One region of the Paracoccus sp. pheM1 genome, then DNA from elsewhere that is predicted to be linked to it. Evidence: riboswitches for the same ligand, from Rfam matches in the RefSeq annotation. Region 1 holds a riboswitch; each other region holds the start of a gene.
The links. Region 1 has a riboswitch for cobalamin ahead of KF941_RS11085 (CbtB domain-containing protein). Riboswitches for the same ligand answer to the same signal wherever they lie in the genome.

Region 1 (3,269 bases):
GTGCAGGTGTTGGCGGAAACCCGGCCCGACATCCTGCTGCTGACGCATTTCGACTGGGATTACGAGGACAGCGCGCTGGACGCCTTTGCCGCCAGGCTGGCGCAGGCCGGGCTGGACTATCCGCACCGCTTCGCCGCCCGGCCGAATTCCGGCATGGCGACCGGGCTCGACCTGAACGCCGACGGGCGGCTGGGCACGGCCGACGATGCGCAGGGCTTCGGCACCTTCTCGGGGCAGGGCGGCATGGCGATCCTGTCGCGCCATCCGCTCGGGCCGGTCAAGGATTACACGGATTTCCTCTGGCGCGACCTGCCCGACAACCTGATGCCGCCGCTGCCCGAGGAGGTGGCGGCCATCCGCCGCCTGTCCTCGACCGCGCATTGGGATGCGGTGGTCACGGTCGCGGGCCGGCCGCTGCACCTCTTGGCCATGTCCGCGACGCCGCCGGTCTTCGACGGGCCCGAGGATCTGAACGGGCGACGCAACCATGACGAGCTGGCGTTCTGGCTGCATCACCTGCCCGACGGCCCCTTCGTTCTGGCCGGGAACCTGAACCTCGACCCCCTGGACAGCGAAGGCCGGCCCGAGGCGCTGGCCCGGATCATGGCCCATGTCACCGACCCCCTGCCCCGCAGCGCGGGCGGCGCGACGGCCAAGGGCGGGGTGAACGACGGCCACCGGGGCGATCCGGCGCTGGATACCGGCGACTGGCCGGACGACAAGCCGCCGGGCAACCTGCGCGTCGACTACGTCCTGCCGGCAAGGCCGCTCAAGGTGCTGGACTCGGGCGTGTTCTGGCCGGCCGAGGGACCGCTGGCCAAGGCCGCGCTGGCCGCTTCCGCGCACCGGCTGGTCTGGGTCGACCTGGACTGGCCGCCGGCACCCTGATTCGGACAAGCCCCTTCCGCCCGTCCCCGCGCGATGCCCCGGCATCTTCTCCGTTGTCCAAATACCCATGCGACGGCGCCGCCTGCCGGCCCGTCGCCCGGCCTTCGACCCCGCCCGCAGCGGCCACCCGATTCCGCTTGCCGCCGCCGCGGCATCGCAGGTAACATGCGCGTGTATCGGTGCCCCTTTCCGGGGCCAAAAGGGAATGCGGTGCGGTCCTCGGCGTCTCGGGGGCCAAATCCGCAGCCGCCCCCGCGACTGTAGGCGGAGAGCGGACGTCCATCGCGCCACTGGCCATCCGGCCGGGAAGGCGGGCGTCTGCCGTGACCCGCAAGCCAGGAGACCTGCCGATGCAGGAACCGCAATGTCGTCGGGTTGGACGACCAAAGGAAAGGGTCGCAGATGACCGCAAAACCCATGACCGCCGCCGGCGCCAGCCGCGCCTCGGTCCTGTTTCCCGCCATCGCCGCCTTCGCGATCGGCTTCGGGCTGATCTTCATGTCCGGGCTGGTGCAGGCCGAGACCCTGCATGACGCCGCCCATGACGTGCGTCACGCGACCGGCTTCCCCTGCCACTGACATGTTCTCGCGCATTCTGACCAGCGGGTTGATCGCTGGCGCTGCAACGGGGCTGATTGCCGCCCTGTTGCAGCTTTGGTTCGTGCAGCCCGTGCTGCTGCATGCCGAACTGTATGAATCCGGCCAACTGGCCCATTTCGGCGCCGAGGCCGTCGGCGCGCACCAGGACTTGGGGCCCTTCGAATGGACCCGCAACATGCTTTCGGTCCTGTTCACCATGATGGTCTATGCCGGCTACGGGCTGATGCTGGTGGCGCTGATGGCGCTGTCCGAGGCGCAGGGCAACGCGGTCACGGCGCGGCAGGGGCTGCTTTGGGGCCTGGCCGGCTACCTGACCATGCAGCTTGCCCCCGCCTTCGGCCTGGCGCCGGAAGTGCCGGGCGTCGCCGCCGCCGATGTGCAGTTGCGCGCGATCTGGTGGCTGGGCACCGCCGCCGCCACCGGGCTCGCGCTGTGGCTGGTCGCCTTTGGCAAGGGCTGGGCGGCCTGGGGCGTGGCCATCGTGCTGATCCTGGCGCCGCATGTGATCGGCGCGCCGCAGCCCGACAGCTATGCCGGCCCGGTCCCGCCCGAGCTTTCGGCGGAATTCGCCGGGCGCGCCCTGGGTGCCGGCGCCATGGCCTGGGCGCTGCTCGGCCTGCTGGCCGGCTGGTTCTGGCAGCGCGAAAGCCAACGCGCGCCGGTGCCGCAAGCCGCCTGATCCGGGCCGCAACCGTTTCGGCCGGGCGTGCCTGTCGCGCCCGGCCCTTTCATGAAAGCGGGGAAAAGACATGGATCGTTCGATCCCGATGCTGCTGATCGGCCTGATCTTCGGCGGCGGCATGGGCTTCGTCATCGCCGCCGCCAACGGCATCACGCTGGACGGCCACGACCACGGCGCGCATGGCCACGGCACCCAGGCCGCGGCGCATGACCACGGCGCGCCCATCGACCTGCCCGCGGGCAGCGCCACCGCCTCGGCCCGGCTGGAGCCCGACAGCACCGCCGGCTGGAACCTGTTCGTCGAGGCCGAGGGCTTCTGCTTCGCCCCCGAACATGCCGGGCTGGCCGATCGCCGCGGCGAGGGCCATGCGCATCTTTACCTGAACGGCGCCAAGATCGCCCGGCTCTACGGCCCGGCCCATCACCTCGACATGCTCGCCGCCGGCGACCGGCTGCGGGTCGAGCTGAACTCGAACGACCACCGCCCGCTGACCGTGGCGGGCCGGCCGCTCGCCGTGGAACTGACCGTGCCCGACCGCCCGGTCGGCATCCGCGCCGGGGCCGAGGGCCTGCCCGACAGCGCCATTTGCGCCACGCCCCGATGATGCGGTTCGGCCCCGAGGACCAGGCGGCGCTGGACCGCATCCTGTGCTGGCGCCGCGACGTGCGGCATTTCCGCGACGACCCGATCCCCGAGCCGCTGCTGGAGGAATTGCGCGCGGCGATGGAACTGGCGCCCTCGGTCGGCAATGCCCGGCCCTGGCGGGTGATCCGGGTCGAAAGCCCCGATCTGCGCGCCGCGATCCGCGCCGATTTCCTGCGCTGCAATGCCCGGGCCGCCGCACGCTACCAGGGCCGGCAGCGGCAGGAATACGATGCGCTGAAGCTCGCCGGGCTGGACCGCGCGCCGGTCTGGCTGGCCGTCTTTACCGAGATCGACCCGTCCGAGGGCCACGGCCTTGGCCGCGCCACCATGCCGCAGACCCTGCGGCAATCGACGGCGATGGCGATCCATGCGCTGTGGCTGGCGGCACGGGTGCGCAACCTGGGGCTTGGCATGGTCTCGATCCTCGACCCCGCGCGGATCGGCCCGCTGCTGG
Region 2 (3,269 bases), on a different contig from region 1:
GGGCCGTCACCTCGACCCCTTCGCGCGGGCTTTCGCCGGCCTGGTTGCGATGGCTGTAATAGCTGGTGCCGCCCTCGGTGCGGACCAGATAGCTTTCGATCTCGTCGCGCAGCTTTTCGTTGAAATAGGTGACGTCGACCACGCCCATGCCATTGGGAAGTTGCGCCTCGACGCCCAGGTCGAAGCCGCGGTTCTTTTCGGGCTTCAGGTTCGGATTGCCCTGGTAGACCGAAGAGCCATAATCCGCATTGGCGTAAAGCTCGAAATAGGACGGGTTGACCAGCCCGGTCCCGGCCGAGGCGTGCAGGCGGAAGGGCCGGTCCGGCACGTGCCAGGACAGGCCCAGATTCCAGCTGGTGAAGTCCTCGAACACCTTGTTGCCGTCGTGGCGGACACCGGCCTGGACATCCAGCCCGTTGTCCAGAAAGCCGCGATATTCCAGCGCGACCGAGGTCATCTCGCGCCGGTTTTCCGGGGCCGAGGAGCTTTCGTCCCTTTGCCGCTCGGCCAGCACGTTCAGCAGGTGCGACGCCTCGGCCACCGTGCCGTCGATGCCGAAGCTGCCGCGGTATTTCAGCTTGCGCGTCTCGCCGCGCGTGACCGGGCCGCCGTCCGAGCTTTGCTTGTAGATCGTGTCCTGATAGTCCAGCCGATGCGTCAGCCGGCCGCCCAGCATGGAATATTCGGCCCAGATCCCGCCCTGGAACTCGTCGCGTTCGCTGTATTTGTGCGGGTCGTCCACCACATATTCCTGCGCGCTGGTCGCGGACCAGCTGGTGGAATCGTAATCGTATTTCTCCTTCGCGCGGCGCAGGGTGGTGCCCAGGCGCAGATCCTCGCCGATCTGCCAGTCGCCCGAAAGCCCGATGGTCTTGCGGTTGGTCCCGTCCTTTTCGCCGCCGTCGCCCGACTGGTCATAGCCGTGGTCGTCCCGCGCCGAGAGGGTCAGCGCGATCCCGCCCTGCGCGCCGCGCTGGCTGACATGGGCCGAGGCGGCGGCGCCGTTGCCCAGCTCGACCGAGCCGCCGTAATGCAGCCCCGGTTCCCCCTTGCGGGTGATGATGTTGATGACGCCCGCCGAGGCGTTCGAGCCGTAATAGACCGATTGCGGCCCGCGCAGCACCTCGATGCGCTCGATATTGGCGGTCTCGAGCCCGGACAGGATGTATTCGTCGGCCCCGCCCGTCGCTTCGATCCCGTCGAGCAGGATCAGCGTGTGGTTGCCCTCGCCGCCGCGGATGCGGACCTGGGTGAAGGTCGAGCCGGTGGCCGAGACCGAAACCCCCGGCACGGCGCGCAGCGCGTCCTGCACGGTGGCGATGCCCCTGGCCTCGATCTCGGCGGCGGTCAGCACGGTATGGGCGCGGGCATAGCCGCCCTCGGCCACGGCGGTCAGCCCGCCCGAGATCACCACCTCGTCCAGGCGATAGCCTTCCTGGCCGGTGGCGGCCGCCGGCAGCAGGGCGGCGGTGGCGGCCAGCAGGGAAACCGGAGTTCTGAACATTCCAAAGCCTTTCCAGCACGGGCCCGCGGCCCGCGATTTGCAGAAATGCCCTGCGGAAAGGCTGGCAGGCCCGACCGCAAGACGACGATCGTCACCTCTGCGGAACGGCCGCTTTCCAGACGCGCCCCGCGCCGGAAATGGGTGATCGCCACGGCAGGTCTCCTGGCTCGCGGATCGCTGCTCAGGCCGGCCTTCCCAGGAGATCCCAGTGGCACGTTCGACCGTCGCTCACCGCTTACAGTTGCGGGGGCAGCCCCGGCCTTGCCCTGGCCGCATCGCGGCCGGCGGGCGCACCGGTGTTCCCTTTTCATCCGGCGCGCAAGCCCGCCGGAACCGTAGCGGCCCCGCATTGCCGCAGCCGGGCGCCGGCTGTCAAGCGGCAATGCACCCGGCGCCCGGCCGCCGCGACAACCTGTCCGGGAACGCGGCCGCGGAACCGCCCGCCGGGCCGCGGCATTGGGTCAGGTATCCGACGGAAGGGAAGGTCAAGCGATGGCCATGCCGCAGATCCTGGCCGTGCTGATCCTTTGCGCGATGATGGCGCTGTTCGTCTGGGGACGGCTGCGCTACGACGTGGTGGCGATGATCGCGCTGCTGGCCTCGCTGCTGGCCGGCACGGTCAAGCCGGAGGAGGCGTTCCGCGGCTTCAGCGACGACATCGTCATCATCGTCGGCAGCGCGCTGGTGGTCAGCGCCGGCATCTCGCGCTCGGGCGTGATCGAGGCGGTGATGCGCCGGATGCTGGGGCGGTTGCGGACCCTGCGCTGGCAGCTTCTGGTGCTGGTCGGCTCGGTCACGGGCCTGTCGGCGCTGGTCAAGAACATCGGCGCGCTGGCCATGCTGATGCCGGCGGCGCTGAAGATGGCGCGGCGCTCGGGGCATTCGCCCTCGGCCTATCTGATGCCGATGGCCTTCGGCTCGCTCTTGGGCGGGCTGATCACGCTGGTTGGCACTTCGCCCAACATCATCGTCTCGCGGGTGCGCGAGCAGATGACGGGCCAGCCCTTCACCATGTTCGACTATGCGCCGGTCGGCCTCGGCCTGTCGCTGGTGGGGCTGGTCTTCCTGCTTTTCGCCCATCGGCTGCTGCCGCGCGACCGCCGTGCGACGGCCTCGCTGAGCGAGGCGGTGAACATCAGCGACTATCACACCGAGGCCACCGTCCCCGAGGGCGCCGGCATCGTCGGCATGACGGTGGGCGAGTATCTCAGCGCCGTCGATGGCGAGGTGGCCGTGACCGGGCTGATCCGCGGCGGCGCGCGCCGCGCGGTGACGCTGCCCGACACGGTGATCGAGATGGGCGACACCCTGCTGTTGCGCGGCGAGCCGAATGCGCTGGAACGCGCCGTGACCAAGCTGGGCATGGAGCTGACCCGGCAGGATGCGGCGGCCGAAGAAGGGCTGCCGGCCGACAAGATCGGCGTGATCGAGGCGGTGATCGCGCCGGCCTCGCTTCTGGTCGGCCAGACGGTGGGGCGGATCGCGCTGTTCGACCAGCATGGCGTGAACCTGATCGCCATTTCGCGCGCCGGGCATCGCATGACGCAGCGGCTCAGCCGGACGGTGCTGGCGGCGGGCGACGTGCTGCTGGTGCAGGGGCCGATCGAGCTGTTGCCCGAGCGGATGCGCGTGCTGGGCCTGCTGCCCCTGGCCGAGCGCCATATCCGGCTGGGCGGGGTGCGCAAGCAATTGCTGCCGGTGCTGATCCTGGCCGTGGCCATGGCGGCGACGGCGGCGGGGCTGGTGCCTGTCGCCGTCGCCTTCT
Region 3 (3,269 bases), on a different contig from region 1:
ATGCAGCCGCAGGCCGAAGCGGGCCTGCAATGCGGCGACGAAACCCAGCGCCTCGGGGGTCAGGACATGATCCGCGCCCGGCACGGCGCGCAGGACGACGGGCGGAAGCGGTGGGGCATTGCGGTCGAGCGGCATGGCGGCCTCCTGTGATTCACGGCGTAATGTCACAGTAGTAATGTCATGCTGCATGTGCATTATTGCTTTGAAAACAACGGGTGTTGCGGTCAGTCTTGTCACCGTGCAGCCGCAGAACTTGTAAGGTTTGTCACATGGCCCGAGGCGAGAAACTGATCATCGGCCAGCGCCTGCGCGTGCTGCGCCAGTCGCTGGGGCTGACCCAGGCGCAGATGGCGGCCGAGCTGGGCGTCTCGGCCAGCTATGTCACGCTGATCGAATCCGACCAGCGCCCGGCCTCGGCGCGCTTCCTGATGCGGCTGGCCGAGGTCTATGACATGAACATCGCCGAGCTTGCGCCCTCGACCGACGCGCAGCTTGCGGCGGATTTCGCCGCGGCGCTGAAGGATCCGGCGCTGGAGGCAGGCGCGCCGTCCCGCGCCGAGATCGAGGCGGTGCTGCAAGCCTCGCCGCGGATCGCGGCGGCCTTCGTGCGGCTGCACGACAGCCACCGCCAGGCGCTGCTGCGGCCGCAGGCCGACGACAACCCGCTGACCGACCGCGACAAGGTCGAGGCGCTGGCCGGCACATCGCGCCCGGTCGATGCGGTGCGCGGCTGGTTCTATGCCCGGCGCAACCATGTCGATGCGCTGGACCGCGCCGCCGAGGCGCTGGCCGAGGAGCTGGCGCTGCACCGCAACGAGCCGCATATGGCCCTGACCGGCCGGCTGGCCGCGCATGGCATCGCTGTGCGCATCCTGCCCGCCCCGGTCATGGGCGAGCAGCTGCGCCGCTTCGACCCGCACCGGCGCGAGCTGATGCTGTCGGAACTGCTGGCGCAATCCAGCCGCCGCTTCCAGATCGGCGTGCTGCTGGCCCGGCTGGAGCAGGAACCGCTGATCGCCCGGCTGGTCGACGAGGCGGGGCTGGCCGACCCGCCTGCCGTCGCGCTGATGCGGGTGAGCCTGGCGAATTACTTCGCGGCGGCGCTGATGATGCCCTATGCCCGCTTTCTCGCCGCCTGCGAATCGGCGCGCTACGACGTCGAGCTGCTGGGCCACCGCTTCGGCGCCAGTTTCGAGCAGACCGCGCATCGCATGTCGACGCTGCAACGCCCCGAGGCGCGGGGCATCCCGTTCTTCTTCGTGCGGGTGGACCGGGCCGGGAACATCTCGAAACGCTTCAGCGCCGGGCGGTTCCCGTTCTCGCGCTTCGGCGGCACCTGCCCGTTGTGGAACATCCACGCCGCCTTCGAGACGCCGGACCGGGTGCAGACCCAGGTGATCCGCATGCCCGAGGGCGCCAGCTATTTCTCGATCGCGCGCACGGTGGCGCGGGCCGGCGGCACCCATGGCGCACCGGCGCAACGGCTGGCGATCGGGCTGGGCTGCGACGTGGCCTATGCGCCGCGGCTGGTCTATGCCGACGGCATCGACCTGGACCGCATCCGGCCGGTGGACATCGGGCTGAACTGCTATCTCTGCGAGCGGCCGGATTGCTCGGCCCGCGCCCATGCCCCGATCAACCGCCGGCTGCGCGTCAACGAACGCGAGCGCAGCCTGGCGATCTTCAGCTTCGAGGAGGGCTAGGCGCCCGCAGGCAGGCCGTGGCCGGGCGCCCATGCTGACGCTTGCCAGCGCCCGCGCCGGCAGCTAGGGAGAGCGCGTCGGTTTCCGCAAGGAATTGAAAGGGAATCCGCCGGGGTCGCAAGGCCCCGAACCGGAACTGCCCCCGCAACTGTAGGCGGCGAGCAGGATGCGAGAACGCCACTGTGGCCCCGTGCCATGGGAAGGCCGCATCCCTGCCGTGACCCGCCAGTCAGGAGACCTGCCGACGACGTTTGACCAATCCGAGCGGGTCGGCTCGGGAGGGGTTGCGACCGGCATTGGCCCGGTCTCCATCCGCTCATCCGGCCTGTTCATGATGTAGCGGAAGGAAACATCATGCTGAGGCTCACCACGGCGATCATCGCCACGTCCACCCTGGCGCCGATGGCGCTGGCGGGCACCGAATACCCGCTGACCCTGACCAGCTGCGGCCACGAGGTCACTTTCGACAAGGCGCCCGAAAGCGTCGTCAGCGTCGGGCAAAGCACGACCGAGATCCTGTATATGCTTGGGCTGGCCGACAAGGTGGCGGGCACGGCGCTGTGGATCAACCCGGTCCTGCCCGAATTCGCCGAGGCGGACGCCAGGGTCGAGCGGCTGGCCGACAACGCCCCCAGCTTCGAAAGCGTGCTGGCCAAGAAGCCTGGGCTGGTGGTCACGGCCTATGAATGGATGATCGGCCCGCAGGGCGCGGTCGGCACGCGCGAGATGTTCGACGACGCGCAGATCCCCAGCTGGATCATGCCGACCGAATGCGTCGGCAAGGACAATACGCAAAGCATGGACGGCGCGCGCTCGGTCCTGTTCGACACCGCGCTGCTTTACCAGGGCATCGAGGAACTGGCGGCGATCTTCGACGTATCGGAGCGCGGGACCGAGGTGATCGCCGACCTGAAGGCGCGCGAGGCGGCGGCGGTCGAGCGGGCGCAGGCGCTGGACCTGCCCGAGGGCGTGTCGGGCCTGTTCTGGTATTCCTCGGCCGAGATCGAGATCGACCCCTATGTCGCGGGCGCCAATGGCGTGCCGGGCTGGATGCTGTCCAAGCTGGGGGTGCAGAACGTCGTCGCCTCGCCCGAGGAATGGCCGACCGTCGGCTGGGAAACCATCGCCAAGGCCGGCCCGACCTTCATCGTCGCGGCCGAGATGAACCGCCGCCGCTTTCCCGCCGACGACATCGCCGTCAAGCGCGATTTCCTGACCTCGGACCCGGTGACAAGCGAGATGGAGGCGGTGAAGAACGACCGCATCCTGACCATGCCGGCCAATGCGATGGACCCCTCGGTGCGCGCGATCTACGCGCTGGAATCGCTGGCGGACTCGCTGGCCGGGTTCGACCTGCAATGAGGGTGCGCGCCGCGACCCGCAGCACGGGGCGCAATCGGGGCTGGCTGTGGCTGGCCCCCGCCGTGCTGGTCGCGGCGCTGCTCTTCGGCACGGCGGTGGGCGAGACGCGCATTCCGCTGGCCACCGTCATCGAGGTGCTGGCGGTCAAGGCCGGGCTTGGCTCGGCCGCGCTCGACCCGATCGACGCCAGCGTGATCTGGCATT

Region 2: another riboswitch for cobalamin. It lies ahead of KF941_RS21855 (TonB-dependent receptor); the one in region 1 lies ahead of KF941_RS11085 (CbtB domain-containing protein).
Region 3: another riboswitch for cobalamin. It lies ahead of KF941_RS24130 (ABC transporter substrate-binding protein); the one in region 1 lies ahead of KF941_RS11085 (CbtB domain-containing protein).

Annotation. Positions count from the first base shown of each region.
Region 1 covers NZ_JAGXCX010000001.1:2,173,035-2,176,303, forward strand. The annotation lists gene KF941_RS11080 (endonuclease/exonuclease/phosphatase family protein) at 1-888, shown strand, start outside; cobalamin riboswitch at 1,049-1,255, shown strand; gene KF941_RS11085 (CbtB domain-containing protein) at 1,291-1,467, shown strand; gene KF941_RS11090 (CbtA family protein) at 1,469-2,167, shown strand; gene KF941_RS11095 (hypothetical protein) at 2,238-2,774, shown strand; gene bluB (5,6-dimethylbenzimidazole synthase) at 2,774-3,269, shown strand, end outside.
Region 2 covers NZ_JAGXCX010000002.1:1,591,290-1,594,558, forward strand. The annotation lists gene KF941_RS21855 (TonB-dependent receptor) at 1-1,504, opposite strand, end outside; cobalamin riboswitch at 1,639-1,857, opposite strand; gene KF941_RS21860 (SLC13 family permease) at 1,997-3,269, shown strand, end outside.
Region 3 covers NZ_JAGXCX010000003.1:282,328-285,596, forward strand. The annotation lists gene aceB (malate synthase A) at 1-135, opposite strand, end outside; gene KF941_RS24125 (helix-turn-helix transcriptional regulator) at 270-1,703, shown strand; cobalamin riboswitch at 1,765-1,964, shown strand; gene KF941_RS24130 (ABC transporter substrate-binding protein) at 2,058-3,065, shown strand; gene KF941_RS24135 (iron ABC transporter permease) at 3,062-3,269, shown strand, end outside.